Regions from separate parts of the Shewanella sp. 4_MG-2023 genome, predicted to be linked through region 2. Evidence: predicted binding sites of a transcription regulator. Region 2 holds the regulator's gene; each other region holds the start of a gene.
What was found. The regulator LexA, encoded in region 2, represses DNA repair genes until DNA is damaged. The targets are predictions, from matches to a motif close to TACTGTATNNNNATACAGTA.
Positions count from the first base shown of each region.

Region 1 (11,080 bases), on a different contig from region 2:
TTGTATCTGTTTGAAGGTCTAAAGGAGTCTGCCTCTGGTTATTTAGAACCAGCGCAAGTAGAGTTACTCAAGCAGGCGTACATTGTTGCGCGTGATGCCCATGAAGGGCAAATGCGCACAAGTGGCGAGCCCTATATTACCCACCCCGTTGCGGTAGCCCGCATCGTTGCAGATATGCGTCTTGATCACGAGACGTTAATGGCTGCACTGCTTCACGACACCATCGAAGATACCCCAGTTACCAAAGAAGAACTCACTGAGCTATTTGGCGTAACCGTGGCTGAACTGGTCGAAGGCGTGTCTAAACTTGAAAAAATCAAGTTCCGCGATAAAAAAGAAGCCCAAGCTGAAAACTTCCGCAAGATGATGATGGCAATGACGCAAGATATTCGCGTTATTTTGATCAAACTTGCTGACAGAACGCATAACATGCGAACTTTGGGTGCATTACGTCCTGACAAACGTCGTCGTATTGCCCGTGAAACCTTAGAGATTTACGCACCGATTGCTAATCGTCTTGGTATTCACAATATCAAAAGCGAATTAGAAGATTTAGGTTTTCAAGCCTATTATCCGATGCGATATCGCGTTTTAAAAGAAGTCGTAAAAGCAGCCCGTGGTAATAGAAAAGAACTGATTAACAGTATTGAAACTGCCATAACCTCTCGCCTTGAAGATGCTGGAATTAACTGCAAGGTCAAAGGTCGTGAGAAAAACCTTTACTCAATTTACCTTAAAATGAGTAAAAAAGAACTGCAGTTTCAAGAAGTCATGGACATTTATGCCTTCAGAGTCATGGTCGATTCCATTGACACCTGTTACCGTGTATTAGGTGCCATGCATGGTCTTTATAAGCCTCATCCCGGTCGCTTTAAAGATTATATTGCCATTCCTAAAGCCAATGGTTATCAATCATTGCACACCTCATTATTTGGCCCCCATGCGGTTCCTGTTGAAGTACAAATACGTACTGAAGAAATGGACCTGATGGCGGACAAAGGGGTTGCTGCTCATTGGATGTATAAGAGCGGCACCAGTAGTTCACAACAAAGTACCACCCAAGTTCGCGCCCATAAGTGGATGCAAAGCTTGCTGGAGCTACAACAAAGCGCCAGTAGCTCATTTGAGTTTGTGGAAAATGTTAAAACTGAGCTATTCCCTGAAGAAATATACGTATTCACCCCAGAAGGCCGCATTTTAGAGCTGCCGGTGAATGCAACAGCGGTCGACTTTGCTTACGAAGTCCATACCGATGTGGGTAACACCTGTGTCGGCGCCCGTGTTAACCGTCAAGCTTATCCATTAAGTCAGCCGTTAATATCAGGCCAAACCGTTGAAATTATTACAGCTAAAGGCGCAAGACCTAATGCTGCATGGCTTAACTTTGTCGTAACAGGTAAAGCCCGCGGTAAAATTCGTCAAGTCTTGAAAAGTTTAACCAGTGACGATGCTGTGGCGCTCGGCAAACGGCTACTGAACCACGCATTAGGTGAAAACAAGCTTGATGACATCACCTTAGAGCAGCTTAAAAAAGTTATTGCTGAAACTAAGCATGACAATCTTGAATCGTTATTGGCTGATATCGGCCTAGGTAATGCCATGAGCATTGTGGTTGCCCAGCGCTTAATGGGTCACAAGCTCACCACTAAGAATGAAGATAGCGAAACCGAAGAGCACTTGATGCCAATTCGCGGCGCTGAAGGCATGTTGGTGACCTTCGCAAATTGCTGTCGTCCAATTCCAGGTGATGCTGTCATCGCCCATGTAAGCCCAGGCAAAGGCCTTGTGGTACACATGGAAAATTGCTCAAATATCCGTGGTTATCAAAGCGAGCCAGACAAATATATCCCAGTACATTGGGATAACGTTGAAGGTGAAAGCTATCAAGCCAATCTGCGAGTTGAAATTGTCAATCATCAAGGCGCACTAGCAAAAATCACCAGTATTATTGCTGCCGCCGGCTCAAATATTCATAACTTGAGCACTGAAGAGCGTGATGGCAGAGTCTATCTCATTAACCTGCGGATCTCAGTCGACGACCGTGTTCATTTGGCCAATGTTATGCGCCGCATTAGGGTATTACCTGAAGTCCTGCGCACCTCGCGTAACCGCTAATAAATCAATCACGACTTCTGCATTGCAGAAGTCTTGCGCACCTGCCACAAACGTTAGTAATATTGATCCCCTAAATCCCTAAGTTAGATAACAGCTTAGGGATGACATCATTCATTTACTTGATCGCAGAGGGCGTCATGGCAGAAAAAATCATCATCGCAACCGATAAAGCTCCAACAGCAATTGGCACCTATTCTCAAGCTGTAAAAGTAGGTAGCACTGTTTACCTTTCAGGCCAAATCCCACTCGTACCAAGCACCATGGAAATGGTTAGCGATGATTTCTCTGAGCAGGTTGTACAGGTTTTCGAAAACTTAACCGCAGTATGTGATGCCGCTGGCGGCACTATGGCTGATATCGTTAAACTGAATATCTTTTTAACCGACTTATCTCACTTCGCTACCGTTAATGAAATCATGGCGCGCTACTTTACTCAACCTTATCCAGCACGTGCTGCAATCGGGGTAAAACAGCTGCCAAAAGGCTCATTAGTGGAAATGGATGGAATAATGGAGATCTAGCTCACAAACCGAGTTTTATTCTGAAGGGTGCCATTGGCACCCTTTTTTATTAGAGCTATTACTCAAGAGGTATTTAACTTTCAGTGAAACATGCTAGTTTATAAGTAGAAATTATCTCGTTAAGTTGTTCTCGCGTTTGCGAATAGGCTGATAAATAGCCATACTGAGATGATTGCATTAGCAAACTACAAATAAATGCATCCTACATTAAAAACAAAAAGAACATGGAATTGTCGATGGAAAATCTAATAAAAACGCCAGTAGAAATGTTATCTCATTGGGCTGAAACCCAAGGGGATGCCGTATATTTACGACAACCAATTAACGGCCAGTTTGTTGACTTCACATGGGGAGAAGTTCAGCAAAAGGTACAACAAATTGCAGGCGCATTACGCCACTTAGGTCTAGTACCGGGTGACAAAGTTGCTCTGCTTTCTAAAAACTGTGCCGAGTGGTTTATTACCGATCTTGCCCTTATGCACGGCGGCTACATCAGTGTGCCAATCTATCCCACTGCTAACGCTGAAATGATCCGCTATGTATTAGAACACAGTGGCGCTAAAGCTATCTTCACCGGAAAACTTGATTTTTGGGCCGACCAAGAAGCCGGTGTCGGCGGTGAAATCCTCCGTTTAGCTTTACCTTATGACACCATGCCAGCGCAATATCATTGGGAAAAACTGCTTGAGTTAGGGCAACCATTAGTGGATGCGCCTACGCCTAGTAGCGATCAAATGATGACGCTCATTTACACCTCGGGCTCTACTGGTAAACCAAAAGGCGCAATGCAAACCTTCGGCAGTTACGGCTGGACTTGTGAAGCGGTTGTGCGCGATTTAAAAACCAATACCACAGACAGATTATTATCCTACTTGCCTTTAGCGCACATTACTGAGCGGGTAGCGATTCAAGGATCGTCTTTTTACTCCGGCTCGTCGGTGGCGTTTGTAGAAAGTTTAGATTCTTTTGTGGCTGATGTGCAGCGATGCCGCCCGACGGTCTTTTTCTCGGTGCCGCGTTTATGGACCCTGTTTCAGCTCAATATTGTCAATAAAATTGGCCAAAGCAAGCTGGATTTATTGCTTAAAATCCCACTGGTTAGCGGCTTAGTTAAACGTAAAATCCAAAAAGGTTTAGGCTTAGAGCATTGCCGTTTATTAGGTTCAGGATCAGCCCCCATCCCACCATCTCAATTAGAGTGGTACAACAAAATCGGCATGAATATTTCAGAAGCCTGGGGCATGACCGAAAACTGTGCTTACTCAATTATTAACTTCCCATTTAATGCCTCAAAAATTGGTAGCGTGGGTCGCCCTGTTGAAGGCTGCCAAGTTCGCCGCACCGATGAAGGTGAGTTAATGGTTAAGAGCCCAGGTTTGATGACAGGTTATTACAAGCAAGAAGAAGCCACAGCAGCATGCTTTGATGCTGATGGATTTTTCCATACGGGTGACTTATGTGAAATCGATGAAGATGGCTACATTTCTATCACTGGCCGCGTTAAAGATAACTTTAAAACCTCTAAAGGTAAGTATGTGGCGCCGGTGCCTATTGAGCGTAAAATAGCCCAAGATCCGCACATTGAGCTACTTTGTGTCATTGGCTCAGGCTTACCGCACCCGATCACCTTAGTGCAATTATCTGAAGGCTCAGCCTTGCAAGCCCGCGAAGAAGTGCGCGCGTCACTGAAAGCGACCCTAGATGGAGTTAACCCGCACCTTGAGTCCCATGAAGTTGTGGATGCCATTGTCGTAGTGACAGAGCCTTGGACCATTGAAAATGATGCCCTAACCCCTACACTTAAAATTAAGCGTCATGTGTTAGAAAAGCAGTTCAGTGCCAAAGTTGACGGTATTCGCGGCGCTAAAGTGTGCTGGGAAGACGAGATTTAGCACCACAGTAATTCGCTTCAATATATTGGCCGCCTAAGCTTTAACAAGCCGGCGGCTTTTTTATCAATGACATTTGTCACCTCAAACTGGTGACGTTTGTGTCTGCCCTGTGCAAGCCCTTTGTTAGATACTAACTCCGTAGCAACACACCTTAAATGCAATAAACGGAGTTAATCATGACATCACTAATCTTAAAATCTCTTATCTCAAAATCAACCGTCATGGCGGTAACACTGACGTTAGTCAGTAGTGCTAGCAATGCCGATATCGGCGCTATCGATATGGCAGCCAACACAATGGATCTACAACAGCTAAAGGTTCTCAGCGAACAATCTGTGGATTATGAACACGCCTATGCACAATATCGCATCGCCATTACAGCCAATATTAGCGGTCTGCGCGGAGTGGCTAAAAAAGCCCTCAATGATGCACAGTCGACACTTGAAACTGTATTGAGCCGTGAAGACGATGCTGAGTCAATGGCGCTACTGGCGTCTGTTTACGGTATGCAAATCGCCAATGACTCAAGCAAAGGACAATCTCTGGGAATGAAGGTAAGTGCTTTACTGGCTCAAGCAGAACAACTCAGCCCTGAAAATCCCCGTATTGCGTTAGTCAGAGCAATGAGCGCCTTTTATACTCCCGCTCAATATGGCGGCGGTATGGATAAGGCTGAGCAATATGCCACTGATGCGATTCGTTTTTATGAACAGCCATGTGTTGATATCTGCTGGGGGCATACTGAAGCGTACACCTGGCGCGGAATCGCTAAGCAAGAATTAGGTCGTCAAAAAGAAGCAATTAATGATTGGCAACACGCTGTAGAAATTGATCCTAATTACGCTTGGGCAAATTTTTTACTTAAACAACAAGCGCGTTAATCCGATGCTGCTGAAGCTAGCTACTGCAGACATACACATTATGACTCGGTTGCAGTATGCTAACTTCGCAAGGAGGCTTCATGTCTAATATCAATACCAAACACTCGGTCAATAGTAGCAACACTCGCGTTAACCCAGAAAAAGCCTATCGACAAAAAACAGCTTGGGTATATCTGCTCAATCTGATTTTTTACTTTATTCCACTTTGGTTTATGCGGGATGATTGGGCTCGGGTCGGTGTCAGCTTGTTACTCATATTTCCCTTCTTATATGGGTACTTTTGGGCTTACAAAAGCTCAGCCGTTCAAGGGAAATATCCTATTGCTTTAATGCTCATCACTGCGAGCATTGCCACCATATTTACCAGCGGCTCCATTTCATTTTTCAGTTTTGCCGGTTTTTTTATTGGTTTCTTCTATTCACTGCGCACCGCCATTATTAGCTTTATTCTTATCAGTACTTGGCTGTGGCTACTCAATTACATCGTGGGCTATGAAGCTTATTATTTTCCGCTATACGGTATGTTAATCACCTTTGTGGTGGGGCTATTTGGCGTGGTTGAGCATAACAATGAACGCATCAGGCGCCAACAAAGACAATCAAATGATGAAATCGCTAACTTAGCAACGGCACTGGAGCGTGAACGTATTGCGCGCGATTTACATGACATCATGGGGCACAATTTATCTTCCATTGCACTGAAAGCACAACTCGCCGAAAAACTGGTTGAAGCAGGCGAGCTTGCTGTTGCAAAACAGCATTTACAGGAACTTGCTGATATCGCCAGAAACAGCTTAACTGAAATTCGCCAAACGGTTTCTAATTACAAACATAAAGGCTTACAAGATACGGTCAATCAACTATGCAGTTTATTAAGACAAAAAGAAATTGAAGTACATCTCGAGGGTAAATTACCACCATTAACACCTTTGCAAGAATCTCAACTAGGGCTAATGTTGACAGAATTAGTTAATAATATGCTCAAACATAGCCAAGCCAGTCAATGTGTATGGTGCTTTAACACCTTGGATAAGCAGCTTATTGTTAGCCTAAGTGACAATGCTAACACCAAAGTTATTAAAGAAGGTAATGGCTTAAAAGGCATTAGAGAGCGAGTGAACTTATTGGGCGGCAAGTTTAGTTATCATATTAACGATGGCTACCGTTTTAGCATCAGTTTGCCCCTTGAAGCAGAGCAAGTCAGTGAACCTAAAGTTGACAACGACACGGAACAGCCTTAATGAAGATTTTATTAGCAGAAGATCAAGCCATGGTGCGCGGGGCATTATCTGCCCTACTTACCCTTGCCAAAGATGAACTCGGTGAAGTCGATATCACAGAAGCAGAAGATGGTAACCAAGCCATGGCAATGCTTAAAGAGCAGCATTTTGATTTGCTGCTCAGTGATATTGAAATGCCCGGTCACAGCGGCGTTGAGCTGGCTCAGTGGCTCGCAGCATATCAAGCCGAGGCTGCAACAATGCAACCTAAAACTAAAATCATCATCTTAACCACTTTTGGCCGCGTAGGTTACATCAAAAGAGCACTCAGTTGTGGCGTCGAGGGATTTTTGCTAAAAGATGCGCCATCTGAAAGTCTAGTCAACGCTATTAAACAGGTGATGGCAGGTAAAAAAATTATCGATCCAGAGCTGGCGATCAGCGCCATTGGTGATATTGACCCACTCAATGATAAAGAAAGAAAAGCGCTACGATTAGCCAGTGATGGCTTATCAACCAGTGATATCGCCGCCCAGTTATTTATCGCCGAAGGTACTGTGCGGAATTACCTTTCTGAAGCGATCTCCAAGCTCAATGCCACCAATCGCATAGATGCGGCGCGAATAGCTAAACAAAAAGGCTGGTTATAGAGGCAGTTAAGCCTGATATCTGGATTAATATTGCCTTGTATTAAAACTCTGCTAAGATAAGCCATAACATCTGTATATATTTACAGTACTATCATTGCTAACAAGCATCAGGGCGATAAAGTTGACTGTATAACTCTTTGGATAACTGTCAAAGTTAACCCCAAAGTGAATGACTCACTTTAATCAGCGAGCTTTACAATATCAACAAAGTCTAAGTGATGAAGTCTGTGGTCAACTCAATAGATAAAGGCATGCTAGATTTGCAACCATTGGATCAGGTACCGATTACCGACTTAAAAGGCGTCGCTAAAAAAGCCGCTGAAAAGCTGGCAAAGCTTGGCATTAAGACAGTGCAAGATGTACTGTTTCATTTGCCGCTGCGCTATGAAGACCGCACCCAAATCTATCCCATCAATGCTCTTTATCCCGCGATGTACGCCACAGTTGAAGCTGAAATCATCTCAACCCAAATTGTGCCGGGTCGCAGACGTATGCTGACCTGCAATATTGCCGACGAAAGTGGTTACCTCACTTTGCGGTTTTTTAACTTCTCGGTTGCCCAGCGAAATGGCATGCAAAACGGCGCGATAATTCGGGCCTATGGTGAAATCAAGCGCGGCAACCGCCATTTTGAGATAATCCACCCAGAATACAAAATCATTAAAGCTGGCGAAAACCCAGCCCTGAGTGATTCACTGACCCCTATTTATCCTTCGACTGAAGGATTAAAACAAGCCAGTTGGATTAAGCTCACCGAGCAGGCACTAACTATGCTCAATCAAGGTGGCTTAACAGAGTTACTACCACCAGCCCTGCAACCCAACAATATGAGCATTGGTCAGGCATTATCCTTAATCCATCGACCGCCCAATAACATCGCCCAAGCCGATTTAGAGCAAGGCATGCACCCCGCTCAGCAGCGCTTAGTCCAAGAAGAGTTACTGGCCCATAACTTAAGTATGCTGCAATTACGTCAGCGCAATAACCTTGATAAAGCGGTGACTTTACCCGCCACCGGCCAGCTATTAAATCCATTTTTAAAAGCCTTACCTTTTAAGCCAACAGGGGCCCAGCAACGAGTCGTAGCTGATATCGGTATTGATATTGAAAAGCCCACACCTATGATGCGCTTAGTGCAAGGGGATGTGGGCTCGGGTAAAACCTTAGTGGCCGCCTTAGCAGCCCTGCAAGCCATTGAAAATGGTTATCAGGTGGCGATGATGGCACCGACGGAATTATTAGCAGAGCAACACGCAGTCAACTTTGCCGCCTGGTTTGAACCATTAGGGCTAAAAGTGGGCTGGTTAGCAGGCAAGTTAAAAGGCAAAGCCAGAACACAATCATTGGCTGATATCGCCGATGGCAGCGCCAACATGGTAATTGGCACCCATGCTATTTTCCAAGAGCAGGTCAGTTTTAATAAGCTCGCGTTAATCATTATTGATGAACAACACCGTTTTGGGGTCCATCAACGCTTAGGATTACGCGAAAAAGGCGTCAGCCAAGGCTTTCATCCGCATCAATTAATAATGACAGCTACGCCAATTCCGCGCACGTTAGCGATGACGGCTTATGCTGATTTAGAAACCTCTATCATTGATGAGTTACCGCCAGGAAGAACCCCTGTTACCACGGTTGCCATTAGCGATAATCGCCGCGAACAAATCATCGAGCGGGTAAAACAAGCCGCGCTAAATGATAATCGGCAGATTTATTGGGTTTGTACTCTCATTGAAGAATCTGAAGTTCTTGAGTGCCAAGCCGCTGAAGATACCGCTGCAGAATTAAGCCAATTACTACCCGAATTAAAGGTTGGCTTAGTGCACGGACGTATGAAAAGTGCAGAAAAACAGCAAATAATGGCCCAATTTAAGGCGGGTGAACTACATTTATTAGTGGCAACAACGGTTATTGAAGTGGGAGTCGATGTGCCTAATGCCAGTTTAATGATTATTGAAAACCCTGAGCGGTTAGGCTTGGCGCAATTGCATCAGTTACGTGGCCGAGTAGGCCGAGGCTCTATTGCCAGCCACTGCGTGTTATTGTACAAAGCACCGTTATCACAAACTGCCACCAAACGTTTAGGAGTACTAAGGGCCAGTAACGATGGCTTTGTTATTGCCCAAAAAGACTTAGAAATAAGAGGCCCAGGTGAAGTACTCGGTACCCGCCAAACCGGCTTGGCAGAAATGAAAATCGCTGATTTAGTCAGGGATCAATATCTGATTGAAAACACACAAAAATTAGCGGCCCATGTTATGCAACAAGTGCCACAAAATGTAGACAGCATTGTTCAACGTTGGTTAGGGGATCGCCAGCAATACGTACAAGCATAAATTATTGTTAACCTTGGCTATTATTACTAGACAAGTGTTGAGATTATTGCAGAATGAAAATAAGGTTTAAGCCTTATATGCCACCAAATGAAAATGTAACAAATTCAATGATATTGGTTCCCTTTCGACGTTTAAAGCTAAGGAATAGACATGCAAGTCAATCAAAATGATAGAGCCACACCGCACTCAAGTCGCGCCAGTGGTAGTAACGCGGGTGTGATTGGTATCACCATTGCGGTTTTACTGGCTGGTGCAGGCTATTTCTACTTCTCGGCCGATAAAGCGCCTGAAGTCGAAGCGCCAATACCTGTGCAACTACCAGAGCCTGTGCCTGAACAACCTATTGAGCAAGAGCCTATTGAAGAAGTGATAGTGGAAGTTATTGAACCCACTATTATTGAAGCTCCAGAGCCTGAAGTAGTAGAGCCCTTACCTACACTGATTGAAAGTGATGACTTTGTCGCCCAGAAAACGGTTGAGATGGCTGATGGGATGAAAATCGAGCCACTACTTGTTAAAAAAGACATTGCCCGCCAGTTTGTGGTATTTGTCGATAATATGGCCCAAGGTGAAGTGATCCGTAAAGCCAGCCCACTGAAAGGCCCTAAAGATAAATTCACCGTCAGTGAAATCACTAACAAAACCTATTTAAACCCTGACAGTTACCATCGTTATGACCTGTACGCCAACATGGTGTCAGATATGAATGACGAGCAGTTAATCAACACTTATAAAGAACTCATGCCAATATTTGACGAAGCTTTTGCAGAGCTAGGTTATAGCGATATGTCATTTGACGAGCGCATGCAGCAAGCCTTTGAGATGATCTTATCAGCGCCGATTATTGAAGACCCGATTGAATTAAGCTCTATCAGCGTTAACTATCAATTTGTCGATCCAAAGCTTGAAGCGCTACCCAACGTGCAAAAGTTTATGGTACGTATGGGACCTGAAAATAGCCGTAAAATTAAAACGGCAATTAGAAAACTTCAGCAGCAAATGGCCAACTGATAGAACCGTTATCATTGGGGTTATGATTTGCAATGGCAGGTTCCAATATGCGCAATCTAAATCAATGGCATAAAAAATAGCGACATGAGTGTCGCTATTTTTTTAGATAAAGTATTCAATGCTAATTCAGCTTCACGGCACTGTCTACCCGAATTGATTAGTTAACCCATTAACAATTCAGCATTAACTGCAATAAATTAAATTAGTTAGACTTAATCGCGACTACAACAGATAGTGACATATTAATACTTAAATCATCTTCTGATCTAACACCACAGTATCTTGAGCATAGCTTAAATCAAGTTAACTTAGCAATGCTAAAATACAGCCCAGTAAAGCTGGCACAAAGCGTATCTTTACAATGAAGTTGTACCTCAAGTTTCACTTTTACCTTGCCGCCATTAGCAAGGCTTGCTAATAAAACATCTGGCCAAATAACACTGGCGATAGGCGC
Region 1 is NZ_JAUORL010000039.1:19,973-31,052, reverse strand. It holds gene spoT (bifunctional GTP diphosphokinase/guanosine-3',5'-bis pyrophosphate 3'-pyrophosphohydrolase) at 1-2,115, shown strand; gene Q4546_RS17160 (RidA family protein) at 2,253-2,636, shown strand; gene Q4546_RS17155 (AMP-binding protein) at 2,873-4,528, shown strand; gene Q4546_RS17150 (hypothetical protein) at 4,705-5,409, shown strand; gene Q4546_RS17145 (sensor histidine kinase) at 5,490-6,650, shown strand; gene Q4546_RS17140 (DNA-binding response regulator) at 6,650-7,279, shown strand; gene recG (ATP-dependent DNA helicase RecG) at 7,540-9,615, shown strand; gene Q4546_RS17130 (DUF3014 domain-containing protein) at 9,766-10,626, shown strand; gene Q4546_RS17125 (thioesterase domain-containing protein) at 10,925-11,080, opposite strand, start outside.
Region 1: the regulator LexA is predicted to act here: its motif matches at 7,348-7,367, upstream of recG (ATP-dependent DNA helicase RecG).

Region 2 (11,080 bases):
CCCATCAGTCGATTTTTGATTGCCATATACCAGCCATTACTCAAACTGGTATTAAAATTTCCTAAATTCACCATCTTATTAGCGCTGGTCATTTTAGCCAGTGCTTACTATCCGATGACAAAGATGGGCTCTGAGTTTATGCCAGAACTCGCTGAAGGTGATTTACTTTATATGCCTACAACCCTGCCAAGTGTCAGTGCAGGTAAAGCCGCTGAAATTTTACAGCAAACCGATAGATTGATTAAAACGGTACCAGAGGTCAAAAGAGTATTTGGTAAAGTGGGCCGCGCGATGACCGCTACCGATCCTGCACCATTAACCATGCTTGAAACCACCATCATGCTTAAACCACATGCTCAATGGCGTGAAGGCGTGACCTTAGAATCTATTATTGCTGAATTACAGAGAACGGTGAAAGTGCCCGGCATGACTAACGCATGGGTGCAGCCGATAAAAACCCGTATCGATATGCTGTCCACCGGGGTTAGAACACCTGTCGGCATTAAAATATCGGGTTCAGATGTGGCCGAACTGGAAAAAATTGGCGCTGAAATCGAAGCGGTAATGAGCCAAGTGCCAGGCACAACATCAGCATTTGCGCAGCGAAGTAGTGGTGGACGTTATATCGATATTGAGCCGAAACTAAAAAATGCAGCTCGATATGGTATGACCCTAAGTGACATCCAAGATGTGGTGCAAATCGCCATAGGCGGTATGAATATAGGGGAATCAATTCAAGGTCAAGAACGTTACCCAATTAACATTCGTTATCCACGAGAGTTACGTGACAGCATCGAAAAACTCAGAGATTTACCGGTATTAACCAAAACCGGTAAATATCTGCCATTAAGCGTTTTAGCCGACATCACCATCAGTGATGGACCGCCCATGCTTGCCAGTGAAAATGGCCGTTTAATCTCATGGGTGTTTGTCGATATTAAAGATATTTCTATCGGCGAATATATCGAGCAAGCGCAAATAGCCTTAGGCCAGCAAATCACTTTGCCAGCACGTTATAGCTACAGCTTTGCGGGTCAATATGAATATATGCAGCGTGTTGAAGCCAAGATGGAGTTAGTCATTCCACTAATGCTGGCAGTTATTTTTATATTACTGATGCTGACCTTTAACTCGTTTGCTCAAGCTTCAGTAATTATGCTGAGTTTACCCTTTGCCTTAGTAGGCAGTGCCTGGTTTTTATATTTGCTGAACTTCAACTTTTCGGTTGCGGTATCTGTGGGGATGATTGCCCTTGCGGGTGTCGCCGCTGAATTTGGCGTGGTGATGCAGGTGTATCTCAACAACAGTATAAAAGACCGAAAACATCATGACACTCTCAATAGCAAAGATGATTTACGCCAAGCATTGATTGAAGGTGCTGTAATGCGGATTCGCCCCAAAGCGATGACAGTTGCGACCATATTTTTTGGCTTACTGCCGATAATGTGGGGCACAGGAACCGGTAACGAAGTGATGCAGAAAATTGCCGCACCTATGGTTGGTGGCATGGTCACTGCGCCGCTGCTATCGCTGTTTGTTATTCCAGCCATTTATTTACTAATCTATGGTCGTAAACTCAGTAACTAGGTTTACAAAGTCACTCATAAACTCTAAAAAAGGCGCTTAAGGCGCCTTTTTATCTATAAAGCCACAAGCTGAATATAAGCTTGTTAGCTTGGTTCACTGAGTACGCCTTGCTTTTCTCGTGCCAGTTGCATCATCCTTAAAAGACCCCAAACCATAATACAACCTCCGACTCCAACCATAGCAAACAGCAGTATTGGCTTCGCCAGCATCGGATAAGCCGCTGTATCAAAACCTGCAAACAAGCCATATAAACCCGCCGCCATTAATAACGTGCCAGGAAAATCAATGACTGCCACCATGGTCATTTTCTTTTGAATTACCGCGAGTTTTTCGTCCTTTGTGAGTGTCATAAGTCTTCCTTGATTAGATTTACAGTTTAACTTTCAAGCAATTATTCTACTTCAGACGCTACCTCGGTCAATGCAATAATTGAAAAAGTGCCGCCTTGGGGATCATCAATCACCGCAAAACGACCAACATCCGGAATATCCGTAGGCGGGACACAAATTCGCCCGCCTAGAGCTTCGGCATCTTGAGCCATAGCATCACAATCTTGCACACTAAAATACAGCATCCAATGGGGCGGGGTATCACCCCACTCGGACGTCATTTGCATCATACCGCCAATGGCTTGCTTATCCACCAGCCATTGCACGTAATCAGCTATGCCCATTGAAGACATATCAAGGCTGTTAGTCTCAAAGCCAAGCGCTTGGGTATAAAAATCGGTTGATGTGGCCAGATCGCGGCACATATATTCAACCCAGCACAAAGTATTGGGCTCAAATGAGCGCTTAATGCCGATATGGTTAATGGCCTGCCAGATTGAAAATCGTGCGCCATCAGGATCTTGGCACACAGCTATAATCCCTGAATCACCAACAGAGTGAGGGCCTGCAATAATTTGTCCACCCGCAAGCCTAATGGCTTTAATTGTCGCCTCAACATCATCAACGGCAAAATAAAGCTGCCAATGGGTTGGCAAACTCTCCATCTCTTTGGGCATTTGATACATAGCCGCAATGTCATCACCCGCTAACTGCAACATAGTGTAATGACCCTCAGGCATGGGCATATCATCAGCCTGCCACTGAAATAGGCTTTGGTAGAATGCTTTCGCGGCATACCAATCATGACTGGCAAGTTCGACCCAACAAGGTTGCCCTTGTTTATAGTGTGACACCTTCATACACCTCACCCTGCTGTTGATAATGACTTATAAGAATAAAGGTTTAAGCTGAACCTAAATGACAACACTCTTTAAGTTAAGACACTTTTAAAGCTAAAGTCGAGTTGGCAATAATGGTTGGTTATTCGTATAAAAAAAGACATTTAAATAATAAATACAACTTAAAATCATAGTCTTATATAGACAACAGTATCAGCAAGCCATGGCTAGTCACTATCGGTCACAAGTCGTAAATTACACACACCTCTAGTCAAAATGCTAACAGTCACATCCTTACTTGCTAGAAAACGCCCATAAAAAAAGCCCTTTTCAAAGGGCTTTTTGGAGGTCATTTCGGTGTTTAAACACCACTTTATCTAGCTAAAGTATTATTTATAAACTGGCAGTAAATCAGCCATCGCCAACAAATGACATGCGCCGGTGATGACACCGAATGCAATAATCACCACAATCAATGGCGTACCACCTGGGACTCTAAAGCTCTTCTCATCAGGGAACATTTTGCGCGATTTGTATGCCATCATGGCTGGCACTATCGCCGCCCAAATGGTCGCCGCTAATGCCGCAAAGCCAATGGCAATCAAGAAACCATTAGGGAATAACAAACCTAATACTGTCGGCGGGATAAAGGTGATCGCAGCTGTTTTAATGCGGCCATTATTGCTTTCTTCAAAGCCAAATAAGTCAGCTAGATAATCAAACAAGCCTAAGGTCACCCCTAAGAATGATGACGCCACAGCAAGATTAGCAAACAAGGTCAACATGGTATTAAGCCATTTACTCGCCATCACATCTGACAGAGCGCCCACTAACACACCCATATTGCCGCCCTGGGCAATAATGTCGCTGAACTGACTACGGGGAATGTTGCCCATGGTTGCCACTAACCAGCAGCTATAAATCACTAAGGCGATAAACGTACCAATAAAGATGGCTTTTAAAATCACTTTAGGTTGTTTGCCGTAATACTTAACTAGGCTTGGCACATTGCCGTGGTAACCAAAACTGGCCAGCCCAAAAGGTAGCGCCGCTAAAATATAAGGCGAGAAACTCGCCTCACCATCTGGCATTAATAATTTTGCGCTATCAATATCAATCAGCAGATTTCCGATGGCGAGAAAAAAGGTAATTAACATCCCGCCAATCATAATGGTGGTAATGCGATCAACCGCTTTGGTACTGATGATCACCACTGCAGCAAGTACGACGGCAAACACTAACCCTGCGATCGGTTGAGGTAAGTTAATCCCCATCCCCGCAAGGGTGTGATTAACAATCGAGCCACCACCACTGATGTAAGCATAGGTCAGGATGTACAACACAAAAGCAATAGATAACCCGTTAATAATCCGCCAAAACTGGCCTAAGGTTACCTTAGTTAAGGTGTCAAAACTGTCACCGGGTTTAAAATGCAAATTGGTTTCAAGTAGCATCAGACCTGACACCAGCATACAAAACCAAATACCAATTAACATGACTAATGAATAGCCAAACCACATGCCTGCACTGACCACAGGCAAAGAAAACATACCAGCACCGACTGTGGTACCGGCGATGATCATAGCACCGCCCAATAAGGATTTATTTTGCGGTTGAGATTGTGTCGAACTCATAAAATTAGTTATTACCCATGTTCCATTGTGACACTATCAACAATGGTTTTTCGAACAGATAAACGCAGCATACCATTGGCATGATCACGTATTCGGATGACTTCAAATTGATTATCGTTAGCGGATAAATACCCTAATTCTTTTAATTTCACACTCAAATTATTGTAGAGCTTTTTATCATAAAACTCAGGCGCAGTAATTCCATGCAAAGCACCTAAACGCTGAGCCAATAAATGGCTGGCGCTTTCTAAATCAGAACGCTCAATTTCTGGTTTGTAAGCCAGTAAATTAAAGATAATCGCGTAACGCTGTAGGGTCTCACTGACCGTGGCGGACAATAACATTAACTGAGTGACATTACTTTGATTGACTTCAAAGTGATCGCTACCGGAAATTAGCTTTTGTTCAACAAACAAATCAAGCACTTGATCCACATAGGCACTTAAATCTTCAATGCCCATAAACAGCTCAGCTTTCAATAATGGGTAAAAATCATTAACAATTTGCTGGATTTTTTCTCGGCTAAATTCTTCATATTGCACCAAGCAACTGGCGATTAATGAAGGCACTGCCATTAGATGAATTATGTTATTGCGATAATAGCTCATCGCAATCACTGAGCTATCTTCAATTGCGATAATTTCGCCGATGGCATCTGTGGTTGAGGTAAATTTATTCAGCGACAAACATTGCTCAACTAGGTCATGAGCTGAGCCCTCAGCCACCGACGCATACTCAGTATAAGGAACATCCTTTAAGATTTTCAGGTAGAGGTCTAGCTGGGTTTCAAGCTCACTGCGCTGCAGGGCGTTTTGCTCTGAAGCCAGCAGCGCCATACTTGCTAATGTCACCGAACTCGCTGCGGCGGCGCCATTGATGTTAGTCATCACTTTATTGGCCAATACATTTACTGCTGGCGTTAACCATGATGGCTTTTGATCCGGATCTTGAGCAATTTCTTCACGCCAATTTGGCGATTGTTGATTTAAAAATTGCTGCACATTGATTGGCTCGCCAAAGTTAACGTAACCTTGGCCAAAGTTGCCTAATTTACGCAGCGCACCAAAGACCTGCCACACTGATTCTTTTTGCTTTTTCTTACCGCTTAACTCTTTATGATAGGTGGACACTTCCATCACATGATCATAACCAAGATAAACTGGCACTAAGGTTACTGGGCGTTCAATGCCCCGCAGTACACAGTTAACTGTCATCGCTAACATGCCGGTCTTAGGCGCTAATAAACGACCGGTACGAGAACGACCACCTTCGGTGAAGTATTCAACCGAATAGCCTTTAGCAAATAACTGATCTAAATACTCACGAAACACTGCGGTATAAAGTTTATTACCGTTAAAGCTACGACGAATAAAGAAAGCACCACCACGGCGGAACATAGGGCCTGCTGGCCAAAAGTTTAAATTAATACCGGCGGCAATATGCGGCGGCACCATGCCTTGGTAATACAAAATATACGACAGCAGTAGGTAATCCATGTGGCTACGATGGCAAGGCACATAGACAATTTCATGACCATCATGATGCAGCTTACGCACTTTTTCAGCGCTTTTAATGCTAATACCGCTGTATAACTTATTCCACAACCAAGTAAGAAAGCGCTCAGCAATACGCACTAAGCTGTCTGAATAATCCGCTGCAATTTCATCTAAATACTGAATCGCTTTTTCGCGGGCTTTGTCTTCAGGAATTTTTTTATTAAGCGCTTCTTCTTTTATCGCTTGAGCAATGGCATCAGACTTTAATAATGAGTTGAACATTGCCTGACGATTTGGCAGTTGTGGGCCTGTCATCACTTTACGTTGGCGTCTAAAGTGCACTCGCGCCACACGGATAAGTTTATGCGCAATACTGACATCAGTGCCGTGTTCATCAGCCATATAACGTAGCGACATAGCATTTGAGAATTGAATAAAGCTATGGCGACCTAAGAACAAAATCATCAACCATTTACGTAACCAGGTCGGGTTTTCACGCTCAAATACGGCTGCGGTCATGGTGTCATCTTCTTTACCAGGGATACGTCCCCAATACAGACTCACTGGCACCAATTGAATATCAAGTTGATCATTTTTTTTATGTAAGGCTAATAAGCTGGTGAAGTTATCAACAAATTTTTCGCCACTTAAACGCTTGCCAAATAGAGGCTTACGACCTTCAATACACACAATTCTAGGGGTATTTAAGCCATCAACGTCTAGTCGCTCATAAGGGCTCGGTAAGCCATATTTGGCGGTCACTTCATTTAATGCCGCAATATCACTGAGTGATTCTGTCTTCATCACATAGACCACTGGTTTATCTGGGTCTAAGTTCAGATCGGCAAAGGGATCTTCAGGCACAACAACCGTGTGCACCATCAGTTTTTGAATCCAACGTAATGATTTTGCTATGATTGAGTCAGGTTTTAACATGAGTGTTCGCATATTCAACATCAATTAATTGGCCATAGAATACCAGATAATGGTTCAGTTTCACTAACAAGGGTCTATACAGAGAATATTTGTTCAGTAAAAATAGCCATATCCGAATAACAACCAACCTATTTTCAATCAACACTACTGTATAAATATACTGTTTAAACAAACGATGTGAGAAATAGCCAATTTCATCGGTTTAAAAAGCTGACTTACCTTCATTAACTAAATAATTAAATTACATATACTTAACCGTGCCCCCATATATAGCCAACAAGAATTAGATGATAATAGTTAAATTAATTTGGTTAATACTTGCGCGACCACCGATACTGTATATAATGACAGTCACTGTATAAAAAAACAGGAATCAATATGAGACCTTTAACGCCACGCCAAGCTGAAATATTAGAGCTAATTAAATGTAATATCGCCGAAACAGGTATGCCGCCAACTCGTGCAGAAATTGCAACTCGATTAGGCTTCAAAAGCGCCAATGCCGCTGAAGAACACTTAAAAGCACTGGCAAAAAAAGGCTGTATTGAAATTATTCCTGGTACCTCTCGCGGGATCCGCATGGTGCAGGTGGAGGAGGAAGTTGAAGCAGGCTTACCACTTATCGGCCAAGTTGCTGCAGGTGAACCTATCCTTGCTCAAGAGCATGTTGAACAGTATTTCCAAGTTGACCCAGAAATGTTTAAGCCCAATGCTAATTTCTTACTACGCGTTCGTGGCGACAGTATGAAAGACATTGGTATTTTAGAGGGCGACTTATTAGCAGTGCATAAAATGCAAACTGCCACCAATGGTCAAGTTGTAGTGGCACGTCTTGAAGACGATGTAACCGTGAAAAGATTTGAAAAGAAAGGCAATATTATTTATTTACATGCTGAAAATGCAGAGTATGAGCCGATTAAAGTTGATTTAAGTTGCCAAAACCTAACGATTGAAGGGCTTGCTGTTGGCGTTATTCGTAATGGAGGTTGGTTATGAACACATTAATAGGCAATGCACCGCGTCACCCTGGATTATGGGTAGATATGGCATCTGATCCCTTACCCACTAAACAAGGGATTGAAACCAAGCGCACCCAAAACCAAGGCTTAACTGAATTGACTCAATTATGCAGTCAGTTAGCCATTTTAAGTCAGCAAGGCCGTTGGATTGTACTGATTAATCCGCCGCATATCGGTTATAAGCAAATTCTTGCTAATGCCAATGTTCGTATGGACAGAGTATTGTTAGTTCACACCAAAGATGAAGTCGAAACCCTGTGGGCGATGGAAAAAGCGCTCACTAACGGTACTTCAAGTGCAGTAATTACTTGGACACCACCATTAGATGCCCGCGACAATCGCCGCATTCAATTGGTTGCCAAAAATGCCTTAGCCCAAGGGCTTATCATTGAAGATGTAAATACTCACTTACCTGAAGGCGACCCATTAACGCAAACTTTAGCAGTACAGACTCGGGTAAACCTTACCTCGTTTCACTAGTAAAATATGACTAAAAAAGCCCTTCACTACGCTGAGGGGCTTTTTTTTGCACTTTTTTCAGCAAATTAGATGATAAAGTGATCTTGATCAATATTTAATCTCCAAGTAATGTAGTTAACAAGGTAGTAACAATTTATCGTACTGCCGAGAATAAATGTCAAAAAGATACAAACGCTATTAAAAGATTGAGCTGGTACCGTGCGGTATAGAAAGCCTTGAATGTAAAGCGTCAAATATAATTGATAAGTTCAGTATTAGGTACAAGTGTGGCACCGTAACGTAATAACATAATTGAGTTTTCAAGCTCAAAGCCACCGTGTACTTTGAAATGATCAAACTTTTTCGGGTATGAAAAGTTTGCATAGAGCAGAGTATTACTGTGTGGCTTTTCTTTGTAATTGCAATTCGCAATTAGCAGAGGAGTAGTCTTGTGAAGCGATTGTTGTACGGATTAATGGTGGCGTTGCTTGCAACCCCACTCACAGCGGCAGAGATGCCCTTAAACATGACTCAAGGTGTAACAGAGATCAGTGGCCAGGTTTACGACCTGCATATGATTATTTTGTATATCTGTTGCGCCATTGGTGTCGTGGTCTTTGGGATCATGATTTATTCCATGATCTATCACAGAAAATCTAAGGGTGCAGTTGCAGCCGACTTTCATGACAGTACCAAGGTTGAAATAGCTTGGACAGTATTGCCATTTCTAATCCTAATTGGCATGGCAATCCCAGCAACAAAAACGCTGATTGCTATGGAAGATCCCAGCGATGCTGAACTGACAGTCAAAGTGACGGGCTCTCAATGGAAATGGCATTACAGCTATTTCAATGAAGATGTCGAGTTTTTCAGTTTATTATCTACCCCAGCAGACCAAATTACTGGCACCGCAGATAAAACCGACACCTATCTTTTAGAGGTCGATAAGCCGCTGGTTTTACCAATAAATCGTAAAGTACGTTTTTTAATGACCTCGGATGACGTTATCCACTCTTGGTGGGTACCAGCATTTGCCGTTAAAAAAGATGCAAATCCTGGTTTCATCAATGAAGCTTGGACTAAAATCGATAAAATAGGTACTTATCGAGGCCAATGTGCCGAACTATGCGGTAAAGATCATGGCTTTATGCCTATTGTTGTTGAAGCCGTTTCAGAAGCAGACTTTGACCAATGGCTAATCGACCAAAAGCAATTTGCTGCTGATGCTAAAGCCGCTGCACAAGCCTCACTGAGCCAAACCCTTAGCTATGACGAGTTAATGGCCCAAGGCGAACAAATCTACATGGGTCGCTGCGCGGCTTGCCACCAACCTAATGGTGCTGGTTTACCTGGCGTCTTCCCTTCCCTAATTGGCAGTCCAATGATTAAAGGCCCAGTGTCTGGCCATATCGATATTGTCGTTAATGGTAAGCCTGGCACTGCGATGCAAGCGTTTGCCAAGCAGCTAACGGCAACTGAAATTGCTGCAGTAGTCACTTATGAGCGTAATGCTTGGGGTAATGACTCTGGCGATACCGTGCAAGCGGCTGATGTGAGTGGCAATGGGACAAATTCTAGCGCTACACCAACCACTGCTGACGCTCCTAGTGCAGGCACTTCTACCGCAGACACGTCAACGCCTGTGACTTTACCAGCAAGCTTACCTACAGCTGAACAACTTGAAGACACTGCAACACAAGCTGTGACTGAAGCGGCAACACAAGCAGCAGAAGTTAAAGCTGTGGTATTGGATGACTTGACGATGGATGAGTTAATGACCATGGGCGAGCAAGTCTATATGACTAGCTGCGCTGCATGTCACCAAGCTGCTGGTACTGGCTTACCTGGCGCGTTCCCTTCATTAGTAGGCAGCCCACTCATCGTCGGTCCAGTGACGGATCATCTTAATATTGTCATCAATGGTAAACCTGGCACGGCTATGCAAGCATTTAACTCGCTACTTACGCCACAACAGCTTGCTGCAGTGGTGACTTATGAGCGAAATGCCTGGGGTAATAACTCTGGCGATGCAGTTCAGGCTGCTGATGTTGTTGGTCACGGAAAGTAAGGGATTAAAATGAGCACAATTACACAAGATTCACCAGCCGCTCACGACGATCACCATGATGACCATCATCATGGGGCGCCAAAAGGCATTATGCGCTGGGTTTTAACCACTAACCATAAAGATATTGGTTCAATGTATCTGTGGTTTAGTTTCATTATGTTTTTAACCGGCGGCGCAATGGCCATGGTCATTCGTGCTGAGTTATTCCAACCCGGTTTACAGTTAGTTGAACCTAACTTTTTTAACCAAATGACCACAGTCCATGGCTTGATTATGGTATTTGGCGCAGTCATGCCAGCCTTTACCGGCTTAGCTAACTGGCTCATTCCAATGATGATTGGTGCGCCAGATATGGCACTACCGCGGATGAATAACTGGAGCTTTTGGATTTTACCTTTCGCGTTTGCGATTCTACTTAGCTCGCTATTTATGGAAGGTGGAGGACCCAACTTTGGCTGGACTTTCTATGCACCACTGTCAACAACCTATAGCCCTGATAGCACAGCATTATTTGTGTTCTCAGTACACATTATGGGCATAAGCTCGATCATGGGTGCCATTAACGTGGTGGTGACCATTGTTAATATGCGTGCTCCGGGTATGACTTGGATGAAGCTGCCATTGTTCGTCTGGACTTGGCTGATTACCGCCTTCTTGCTAATAGCAGTGATGCCGGTATTGGCAGGTGTAGTAACCATGGTACTGACTGATAA
Region 2 is NZ_JAUORL010000007.1:163,581-174,660, reverse strand. It holds gene Q4546_RS06070 (efflux RND transporter permease subunit) at 1-1,587, shown strand, start outside; gene Q4546_RS06065 (hypothetical protein) at 1,671-1,937, opposite strand; gene Q4546_RS06060 (VOC family protein) at 1,979-2,776, opposite strand; gene mtr (tryptophan permease) at 3,145-4,389, opposite strand; gene plsB (glycerol-3-phosphate 1-O-acyltransferase PlsB) at 4,401-6,821, opposite strand; gene lexA (transcriptional repressor LexA) at 7,200-7,817, shown strand; gene Q4546_RS06040 (cell division inhibitor SulA) at 7,814-8,320, shown strand; gene coxB (cytochrome c oxidase subunit II) at 8,751-10,367, shown strand; gene ctaD (cytochrome c oxidase subunit I) at 10,377-11,080, shown strand, end outside.

Region 3 (11,080 bases), on a different contig from region 2:
GAGCAAGCCATTGCTCAATATCAAGCGATTGTTCGTGAAGAGCTGGCAATTGCTGACCCTGACATGTTGCTAACACTTGCAGCCATTGACGCTCCAGCAAAAGTCATGAGTGAAGATGCGCAAAATACCTTAATCGATTTACTGCACGCCTGCCCTAACGGCGTAATGCGTATGAGCGATGAAGTTGAAGGTGTGACTGAAACATCGCTTAACGTCGGAGTGATTAACACTGACAACGAATCTGTTGAAGTGCTATGTCTTATCCGCTCATTGATTGACTCAGGCCGAGTGCAAATTGAAACGCAATTAACGGCATTAGCAAACCTTTCAGGTGCTAGCATTGATCTATCAGGCGCTTACCCTGGTTGGAAGCCTGATAATAGCTCACCAGTGATGGCCATTGTCCGTGAAACGTATAATGATATTTATAAGAAAGACCCGACGATTATGGTTATCCATGCCGGTCTTGAATGTGGACTATTTAAAGAACCATACCCAACCATGGATATGGTCTCTATTGGCCCAACCATTCGTTTCCCACATAGCCCAGACGAAATGGTGAATATCACCACTGTTGGCCAATATTGGGAACTACTGCTTGCGGTACTAGAGCGTATTCCAGCAAAAGGCTGAGCTTTAACTCTCTATTAAATTACGCGCTTAATAAAAAGGCTGCTCTATTCTTGATATAAGAAAAGGCAGCCTTTTTGTTTCTAGCGATAATCACTAGAACTGCAAATCTAATTGCTCGCTATTATCATCTGTAACCACTTCTGGCTGGCTATTATCAGCTAAACCAACACTGACACCGATTAATCTTATACCTCGGCCATTGGCCCGCTCTAGTGCTTGAGTTAACAATGTCTGGAATAAGTTAAGCGACATTTCATCACTGCGATGCTCAATGGTAGTTTGCTTGAAATCGTTAAATTTAAGTTTTACTACCTGTTTATGAATTTGCCGGTCTTTAGCACTGCGATGCACCCGGCTAATAAGCTCTTGGATTAACTGCGGCATGACATTGCTGCATTGCTCTATAGTAAAAATATCTTGGGCTAAGGTGGTCTCAACCCCAACCGACTTTCTGATACGATTTGGGCTTATTTGACGTGTATCGATACCTTGAGTGCGCTCAATTAACACGCGGCCAAATTTACCAAAACCGCTGATGAGCTTGTCACTCGGGTAGCGCTGCACGTCTTCACAGGTTTCAAGCCCGAGCGCTGCAAGCTTAGCCGAGGTTACTTTTCCCACCCCAGGGATTTTACTTAAGGATAATGATTTTATAAACGAAGGGATCTCAGCAGGCGTGATCACATATTGACCATTAGGCTTATTTAAGTCAGAAGCTATTTTAGCTAAAAACTTAATCGGTGCGACTCCCGCGGAAGCAGTAAGCCCGGTTACCGTAAAGATTTCAGCTCTGATCTGCTCAGCAATTAAGGTGGCGCTACCTTTACATGCATCACAATCAGTAACATCAAGATACGCCTCGTCCAATGATAACGGCTCAACTAATTCTGTATAACGATGGAATATTTCACGGATTTGCAGCGAAACCGCTTTGTAAACCTCCATCCTGCCTGGCACCAATATCAAATCTGGGCAGAGTTTTAATGCCTGATAACTCGACATAGCAGAACGAACGCCATATTTACGCGCCTCATAACTACAGGTACTGATAACACCACGGCGATCGCTGCGCCTACCTACAGCAATAGGTTTACCACGCAATTGTGGAAAATCACGCATTTCAACTGCGGCATAATAGCAATCCATATCAATGTGGATAATTTTACGCATGGCGTTTTCATAAAGAAGTCACTGAATGACATCATGATACTGTATATAAAAACAGTGTTCAAATTAAACCTTTATCACCAGTCGCGTTGAAAGCTTCAAATTACAAAATAGCGCTAATTTGCAATACAAATAAATAACAGTAAGAACACTAAACATCAGACAACACAAAAACAAAATCAACATTACATGATGCAAATCACTAACTTTTTTATGAGCTTAGGGTATATTTTGATTTATAAGCAGGTACAATCAAACAAAAATAATAATACAATTAGGTGAGTTATGAACAAGTTTGGCTTTAAAGCGAGTTTACTATTTGCGTTAACAATTCTATTAGCTTTCGCCTTGATCATTAGCGGGCTGGTCACTCACCAATTATTAAAACAACAAATAACAGACAAGCTGACAACCGACATCCACCACCAAATAAAAACCAAAGTCAGTGAAATAGAAAACTCATTTAATCGCACCACTTCCGCGGTAACTGAACTCGCGAGTCTATACCGTCATAACAATGTGGATGCCGGCCATGTCGCCATGACTCAATACACAGCCAAATTAGGTGGCGTCTCTAAAGTCATTATGGGGTTTGATGATGGCCAATCCTTTGCCTCTATTGCTTCAGAGTCTTTTCCTGACGGCGTCGGTGTAGTCGATAAATATGATCCCCGCACTCGTCCTTGGTACCAAAACGGCAAACAAAAAAATACCTTGTCCCTCAGCGAAGTGTTTTTTACCCGTACAGACGGTATACCTATGGTCGGGGTTATGCACCCAATTGATGGCGGGATCATCATGGCGGATTTACGTTTTGACTACTTGCAACTGCAACTACAAGCATTAGCAGATATTGAAGGTGCCACTGGCTTTATTATTGATAAAAATGGCTTAGTGTTAGCCTCTAATTCAGCCTTAACTAATCAAAAAGACAATATCAGCAGCAATAGCCAACTAAGCGAGATCTATCAAAGTATTCTCGGTCAGGATAGCTCATGGGCGCTCAGTGATATAAATGACGTTAGCACGATTATTGCTAGTCAAAAAATCCCTTTAATTGATAACAACCAATGGTATGTGATTGTCACCCTCGATGAAGCAACAGCTTTCGCACCGCTTGTTAATGCCACATTAAAACTCAGCGGCATCATATTATTGGTACTTGGCTTATCTGTTGTGGCGTTATTAATACTACTGAATAAGCTCTATCAACCGATTAATGAACTACGTGACTTAGTCACTGGCTTATCTCAAGGTAATGGTGATTTAACCCGTCGTTTGGAAGTCAAAAATGATGACGATATCGGAAAAATTTCCCTCGGAATTAACGCCTTTATTTCACAACTACAAACCATGTTGTTAGCCATCAATAAATCGACAATTAAATTATCTACCGGTATTGATAAGCTGCAGCACTATAGCCAAAACAGCGAACAAATTTTGACAGCCCATACCAATGAAACAACCCAAATTGTGACCGCCATTGAAGAGCTATCAAATACCGCTGTCACTGTGGTTGAGAATACCGAAACCGCAGCCAAGCATACTAATGAGGCTAATATTACTGGCGAGCAATCACTGAAGACCATTAACTTAACCCAAGTGGGTATCCAAGGTTTAGCTGCTGAAATCCATCAAACTGCTGGTAATGTCGAGCACATGAATAATGAAACCAGCAGTATTCAAAGCATTGTTGATGTGATTGGGAGTATTGCAGAGCAAACCAACCTGTTAGCGCTTAATGCCTCGATTGAAGCTGCAAGGGCCGGAGAGCAAGGGCGTGGTTTTGCTGTGGTTGCAGATGAAGTGCGCGCCCTTGCCAGTCGCACCCAAACAAGTACCAGTGAAATTGAAATCGCGCTGGCAAAATTAAAAGCTGAAGCCACTGCGGTGGTGTCGGCCATTGGCAGTACTGAACGAGCCTGCTCAGACACGGTTACTGAGGTCAGTAATACTTCTGATAATTTACAAACCATGAGTACTATTGTTGCTCAAATCAATGCCCTCAATAGCCAGATATCCACTTCAGCAAATGAGCAAAATATTGTTATTCAGGAAATTAATCGAAGCATGCACCAAATTCACGATATGGTTGAAACCTTAAATGATGAAGGCATTATGCAGCGAAATGAAACGGATAATATTGCCACAATCAATGTGGAGCTAACCAATATGATTAATCAGTTCAAACTATAGCGTTACCAATACATATAACGCTTAAAAATCCCATAAAAAAAGCCTAACTCAGTTAGGCTTTTGTTTTGTAGCAAACTCAATGATTACATTTTGTTTTGAAGCAAACTCAATGATTACATTTTGGTTTGCAGATAATTTTGTAAACCAACGCGATCAATTAATCGAATTTGTTTTTCTAACCAATACATGTGATCAGATTCAGTATCATCAAGTAGTACTTCTAAGATTTCACGGGTTTGGAAGTCGCTTTTTACTTCGCATAAAGCGATGACTTCACGTAAATGATCAGCAACTTGATATTCGTAGCTCAAGTCATTTTTAAGCATCTCTTCTACGTCTTTACCGATGTTTAATGCTTCACGACTTGCAACATCTGGCGTGCCTTCCAAGAAAAGAATGCGCTGAACTAACTTAGCAGCATGGGCTTTTTCGTCATCTGACTCATGTAAGATGCGCGTATAAAGCTCATCAAATCCCCAATCTTCGTACATGTGTGCATGTACAAAGTATTGATCCATCGCTGACAACTCACCGGTTAATAATGCATTTAAAGCTGCAATAACTTCTGGATTACCTTTCATGATAATGTCCTATTAATCTTTAATTTGTGATTGAAGATAGTTCTGAATACCGGTTTGGTTAATCAGCTCTTTTTGGGTTTCAATCCAGTCTAGATGCTCTTCTTCATCTTCAAGTAAATCTTCTAATAAATCACGAGTAACGTAATCGCGCTCTGTTTCACAAAGCTTAATCGCCTCTCGTAAAACGACCAACTGCTCGACTACCGCTTGCTGATCACAATCAAACATTTCTTCGCAATGCTCACCAATGCGTAACTTGTCTAATTGTTGAAGGTTAGGTAAACCTTCCAAAAACAATACCCGCTCAATTAACTTGTCTGCATGTTTCATATCTTGAATAGATTTTTTATATTCTTTCTCATTGAGGTTTTCGAGTCCCCAATGCTTGAACATACGCGCGTGAAGAAAATATTGATTAATGGCAGTGAGCTCACATGTCAGTACACGATTAAGCTGACTAATTACTTTTGGATGGCCTTTCATGATTTAGTCCTTAAATGCTAGATTGATCTGGATCAATTTCGACCAGCATAGTACATGTGACTTCAAAAAACAATTCCCCTTTATTATCATAAACTTAGTCATTGATAACTATTATCATTATAACTTAGGTTCTTATCTCGCTTCAGCATTTTCACGTTTGAATATTTCTTAATAGAATCACATCTCTAGCTAATTCTGCTGGTTTTTAATAGTGACAATAATCACACTAGTAAGGGTAAATGTTAGCTGTAATTAGTTTTGTAAATTTTGTAACAGTCGTAAAAAAGCCCACTTGAAAGTGGGCTTAAAGTTAATGCTGGCGCACTAGATAATCCGGTTTTGATTCAGTTTTGCTTCTCTTTCAGCTTCAGCCATGCGGCGTTTGCGTTTATCGCATGGGTCATCACAATCACAAGCTTTCTCAATACCCAAAACACCTAAACCACCACAACTGCCTTCAACCGCCTTGCGCTTCACGATATAGCCCACGGACATTAATAAAAAAAATAATAACAACACCACAAATGCTGCGATAAAAGTACTCATCATATTCTCCAAGCTAAATTGGTCATCAAATAAATCTTTAAATGCCATTAACGAATGTAAGGTGCAAACGACTCACTATAAAATACGTCATAATTATCGTCGTCTTTTTCAATCAGCATAACTGGCAGTTTCTCACGCTCAGCTAACGCTAAAGACTCTTCCGTACCTAATACCATCATTGCAGTTGCATAAGCGTCTGCAGTCATACTACTAGGGTGCAAAACGGTTACTGACGCTAACTTATGCTTTATTGGATAACCGCTTCTAGGGTCAATTAAATGCGAAAAACGCTCGCCGTTTTCTTCATAATAAATTCTGTAATCGCCAGATGTCGCTAGCGCCATATTACCAGGCTCTATCACCTGTTGAATAGCCGCCCCTTGGCTCGAAGGTTTCTCAACTGCAACACGCCATGGGCTGCCGTCATTTTTAACACCTTTAACGCTAATCTCACCACCAATTTCCACTAAGTATCCCTCTACTTGGTATTTATTGAGTAGTGCAGCAATTTTATCGACACCATAGCCTTTAGCAAGGGAAGATAAATCAATGTAGAGATCAGGGCTTAACTTGGTGACAGTTAAATCTTTGACACTAAAACCATGAATATCCGATTTAGCTTTCATCTCGGCAATCGTTTCAGCGCTTGGGATCGCTGTTGGGCGCTTATCAGGACCAAAGCCCCATAGGTTAACTAATGGCCCTAAGGTAATATCCAGCGCGCCTTGAGTCGTGTCGTAAAGGCGTAAGCCTTCATTTAAAACCTTGGCTGTATCCGCTGAAACTTTCAGGCGTTGATTAACACCTAGCTGGTTAAAACGTGATAGTTCTGACTTCGGTCTGTAAGTGGACATTTGATCATTAACTAACTCAAGAGCGATATCAATTTCAGCTTGTAGTAGTTGAGTGGTTGGCAGGCGCTCATTACGTACCACTTTTATATGATAAGTGGTCCCCATGGTATTGCCTGACAGTGACACTATCTTATCTTCAGTTCCACAGCCGACTAAAATCAACAAACCAAAAAATACTGCCAGCGTCTTCATCGAAATTTTTATCATGTAAATGTTCAAATTCTCAATTTTTATATGGTTAATGTTTAAATCATTCTTAGCTAAAGCAACAGTGGCTAAAGCAACAACGACTAAACTACAAAGTCCCTAAAATAAAAATTGCAGCTAGCTTAACAATGGTGACCACCGTGTCAGCTAGCTGCAATTTATGACGTTCAATGTCTTTTGCAAAGGGTTAGCAGTTAGTCACTAACCACCAAAGTCATCGAGTAAGATGTTTTCATCTTCAACGCCTAAGTCTTTAAGCATACCAATTACCGCAGCATTCATCATTGGAGGTCCACACATGTAGAACTCACAATCTTCTGGTGCGTCATGGTCACGTAAGTAGTTTTCGTACAATACGTTATGAATAAAGCCTGTGTAGCCATCCCAGTTATCTTCCGCTTGCGGATCAGATAACGCAACATGCCACTTAAAGTTTTCATTCTCAGCCGCTAAGCCATCGAAATCTTCTACGTAGAACATTTCACGCTTAGAACGAGCACCATACCAAAAACTCATCTTACGTTTAGACTGTAAACGCTTAAGTTGGTCAAAGATATGTGAACGCATTGGCGCCATACCTGCACCACCACCGACAAACACCATTTCAGCATCGGTATCTTTAGCAAAGAACTCACCAAATGGACCAGAAATCGTTACTTTGTCACCTTCTTTGAGGCTCCAAATAAACGATGACATCTTACCGCAAGGTAAAGTTAAGTTTCTTGGCGGCGGCGTAGCGATACGCACGTTCAACATGATGATGCCAAACTCTTCTGGGTAGTTAGCCATTGAGTATGCACGAATAGTTTCTTCATCAACCTTAGATTCTAAGTTGAAGAAACCAAAGTGTTCCCAGTCGCCACGGTATTGCGCTGGTACATCAAAGTCAGCATATTTAACGTGGTGAGCTGGGGCTTCAATTTGAATATAGCCACCCGCGCGGAACGGCACAGACTCACCATCAGGGATTTGCAGCTTAAGCTCTTTAATGAACGTCGCTTTGTTATCGTTAGAGATAACTTCACATTCCCATTTTTTGATGCCGAAAATCTCTTCATCAAGTTCGATTTCCATGTCAGTTTTAACGTTAACCTGACAGGCTAAACGACAACCTTGACGTGCTTCACCTTTGCTTATGTGATCAAGTTCAGTAGGCAGAATATCACCACCACCAGACTTAATGTTTACCCGACACTGACCACATGAGCCACCGCCACCACAAGCACTTGAAACGAAAATACCATTGTTAGCTAGTGCGCCGAGCAGCTTGCTACCAGCACCGGTTTTAATTGCTTTTTCGCTATCATCATTAATTGAGATAGTGATATCACCACTGGCTACTAGTTTAGATTTAGCAAATAAAATCACTAATACTAAAACCAGTACAATCGCGGTAAACATACTCACACCTAGATAAACATCTATCGGAGTAGCTTTAAGAATATCCATTAACTTATCCTTTAAGGTTCAAATTAATACGTCGTACGGGTGTCTTAAAGAGACACACCTGAGAACGACATGAAACCTAGCGCCATTAAGCCAGAAGTGATGAAGGTAATACCTAAACCACGTAGCCCTTTAGGCACATCAGAATACTTCATTTTCTCACGTAGACCGGCAAGCAATACAATTGCTAATGCCCAACCAACACCTGAGCCGATACCGAATACCAAGCTCTCGCCAAGGTTATAATCACGCTCAACCATGAATGAAACCGCACCAAAAATTGCACAGTTAACCGTGATCAATGGTAAGAAAATACCTAATGCGTTGTACAAAGGTGGAAAGTACTTATCTAATGCCATTTCCAGAATCTGTACTAATGCAGCAATAACACCAATAAAGGTAATGAACTTCAAGAAGCTCAAATCTGCATCAGGTACACCGGCCCAAGCTAATGCGCCAGGAGCCAGTAAACCTTGATAGATGATTTGGTTAACAGGCACTGAAATTGCCAGTACCACAATTACCGCAACACCTAGACCCATAGCAGTGGTGACTTTCTTTGATACCGCCAAGAAAGTACACATACCGAGGAAGAAGGCTAACGCCATGTTCTCAATGAAAATCGAACGAATTAACAGACTAATATAATGTTCCATTGCGCCTACCCTTTTGCTTCTACTTGCTCTGGCTTATAAGTACGGATAATCCAGATCAGCATACCGATCAAGAAGAACGCACTTGGAGGAAGAAGTAACAAGCCATTAGGCTGATACCAACCACCGTCAGAGATTTTGCTGAGGATTTCAACGCCGAACAATGAACCATTACCGAGTAGTTCACGGAAGAAACCAACTGATAATAGGATGGCGCCATAGCCTAAGCCATTACCAATACCGTCCATAAAGCTCATCAGAGGCGGCGTTTTCATTGCGTATGCTTCTGCGCGACCCATTACAATACAGTTGGTGATAATCAAGCCAACAAATACTGATAATTGCTTCGCTACGTCATAGGCGTAAGCTTGCAATACTTGGTCTACAACAATTACTAATGAAGCAATAATTGTCATTTGCACAATAATACGAACGCTGCTTGGAATATGATTACGTAGTAACGAAATAAATAAGTTCGAACACGCGGTCACCGCAGTCAATGCTAATGTCATTACAATAGCCGTTTCCATTTTAGCGGTAACAGCCAGTGCACTACATACACCCAGAATTTGCAGAGCAATTGGGTTGTTATTAATGATAGGTCCAGTCAGAACCTGTTTAAGTTCTTTAACGTCAGCCATTAGCCTAGTCCTCCATTGCGTGCTTTTTCGATAAAGCGTGCAAAACCTTCTTCACCTAACCAAAACGTTAGCGAGTACTGAACACCGTTACTGGTCAACGTCGCACCAGATAAGGCATCAACACCGTGAACTGAAGATGCAATTGTCGGGATCTTAGTGACTTGAATAGCTAAGTCGCCATTGTCGTCATAAAGTTTTTTACCTTCCCACTTAGCAATCCACTGAGGGTTTTGAACTTCACCACCTAGGCCCGGTGTTTCACCAGAACCAGTGAAGTCGTAATACACTAAGCTGCGAATGGTATTCATATCCGCTTCAACCGCTAAGAATGCAAACATGGTTGACCATAAACCGTAGCCTTTAACAGGAATAATCACGGTTTGTAGTTCATTGTTGTCATCTTTAACTAGATAAACAACACCTTGATTTGCAACGCGCTTAACAGAGGCAATGTCATTTTCAGGCTTAAAAGACGTTGCAGGCGTACGTGCCGCTTTTTCAACATCAAAAGTATCAGCATCACCTTCAACAAACTCACCGGTTTTTAAATCAACAAGACGAGCTTCAACGTACTTACCATACTTTGCAATAATAACGTCTTTCTCAACTTTGCCAGCTTTAGTATCCACTAAACCTGCCGCTTCAAGAATGTACTTTTGCTTATCTAGCAATTTATTCTCTTGCTGAATTGGCTTAAGTAATACTGCTGCAGTTGATACCAACATTGAGCAGATAAAACACAGGCCGATTACAACAAATAATGTTTTGCCGATTGATTCTTTATTACTGGCCACGAGCAATCCTCCGCTTCACATTTGCTTGAACCACGAAATGGTCAAATAACGGTGCAAATAAGTTAGCAAACAGGATGGCTAACATCATTCCTTCAGGGAACGCTGGGTTAATGACGCGAATAAACACTGCCATTGCACCAATTAAGATACCGTAAGCCCATTTAGCATTGTTAGTGAAAGACGCAGAAACTGGGTCCGTCGCCATAAACATCATACCGAAGGCAAATCCACCTAAAACAAGATGCCAATACCAAGGTGTTGCAAACATTGCATTAGTGTCGCTACCGATAAAGTTAAGTAGGTAAGAAACTGCAATCATGCCCAACATCACACCTGAAATAATACGCCATGAGGCGATACGGGTATAAACGATAACTGCACCACCTAGCAAAATAGCAAAGGTAGAGACTTCACCCACGGAACCTGGAATGAAACCTAAGAAGGCATCCCACCAGTTAGCGCTAGTATATTCAAACGTGCCCTGTGCAGCTTGGCTCAATGCCGTAGCACCAGAGAAACCGTCAGCCACAACCCATGTTGTGTCACCTGACATGCTTAACGGATACGCAAAGAATAAGAATGCACGACCCGCTAACGCTGGGTTTAAGAAGTTACGACCTGTGCCGCCAAACACTTCTTTTGCAACCACAACACCAAAGGTAATACCCAGTGCAACCATCCATAATGGAATAGTTGCTGGTAAGGTCAGCGCAAATAGAATGGAAGTTACAAAGAAACCTTCGTTAACTTCATGGCCACGTACAGACGCGAATAAGACTTCCCAGAAACCACCAACGGCAAAAGTCACCGCATAAATAGGTAGGAACCAACAAGCGCCATACCACATCAGTGCAGGCACACCTGAACTTGCGGTTAATT
Region 3 is NZ_JAUORL010000005.1:132,303-143,382, reverse strand. It holds gene Q4546_RS04360 (aminoacyl-histidine dipeptidase) at 1-633, shown strand, start outside; gene dinB (DNA polymerase IV) at 727-1,803, opposite strand; gene Q4546_RS04350 (methyl-accepting chemotaxis protein) at 2,086-3,996, shown strand; gene bfr (bacterioferritin) at 4,110-4,577, opposite strand; gene bfr (bacterioferritin) at 4,590-5,060, opposite strand; gene nqrM ((Na+)-NQR maturation NqrM) at 5,385-5,606, opposite strand; gene Q4546_RS04330 (FAD:protein FMN transferase) at 5,654-6,652, opposite strand; gene nqrF (NADH:ubiquinone reductase (Na(+)-transporting) subunit F) at 6,869-8,116, opposite strand; gene nqrE (NADH:ubiquinone reductase (Na(+)-transporting) subunit E) at 8,161-8,769, opposite strand; gene Q4546_RS04315 (NADH:ubiquinone reductase (Na(+)-transporting) subunit D) at 8,775-9,407, opposite strand; gene Q4546_RS04310 (Na(+)-translocating NADH-quinone reductase subunit C) at 9,407-10,201, opposite strand; gene Q4546_RS04305 (NADH:ubiquinone reductase (Na(+)-transporting) subunit B) at 10,191-11,080, opposite strand, start outside.
Region 3: the regulator LexA is predicted to act here: its motif matches at 1,841-1,860, upstream of dinB (DNA polymerase IV).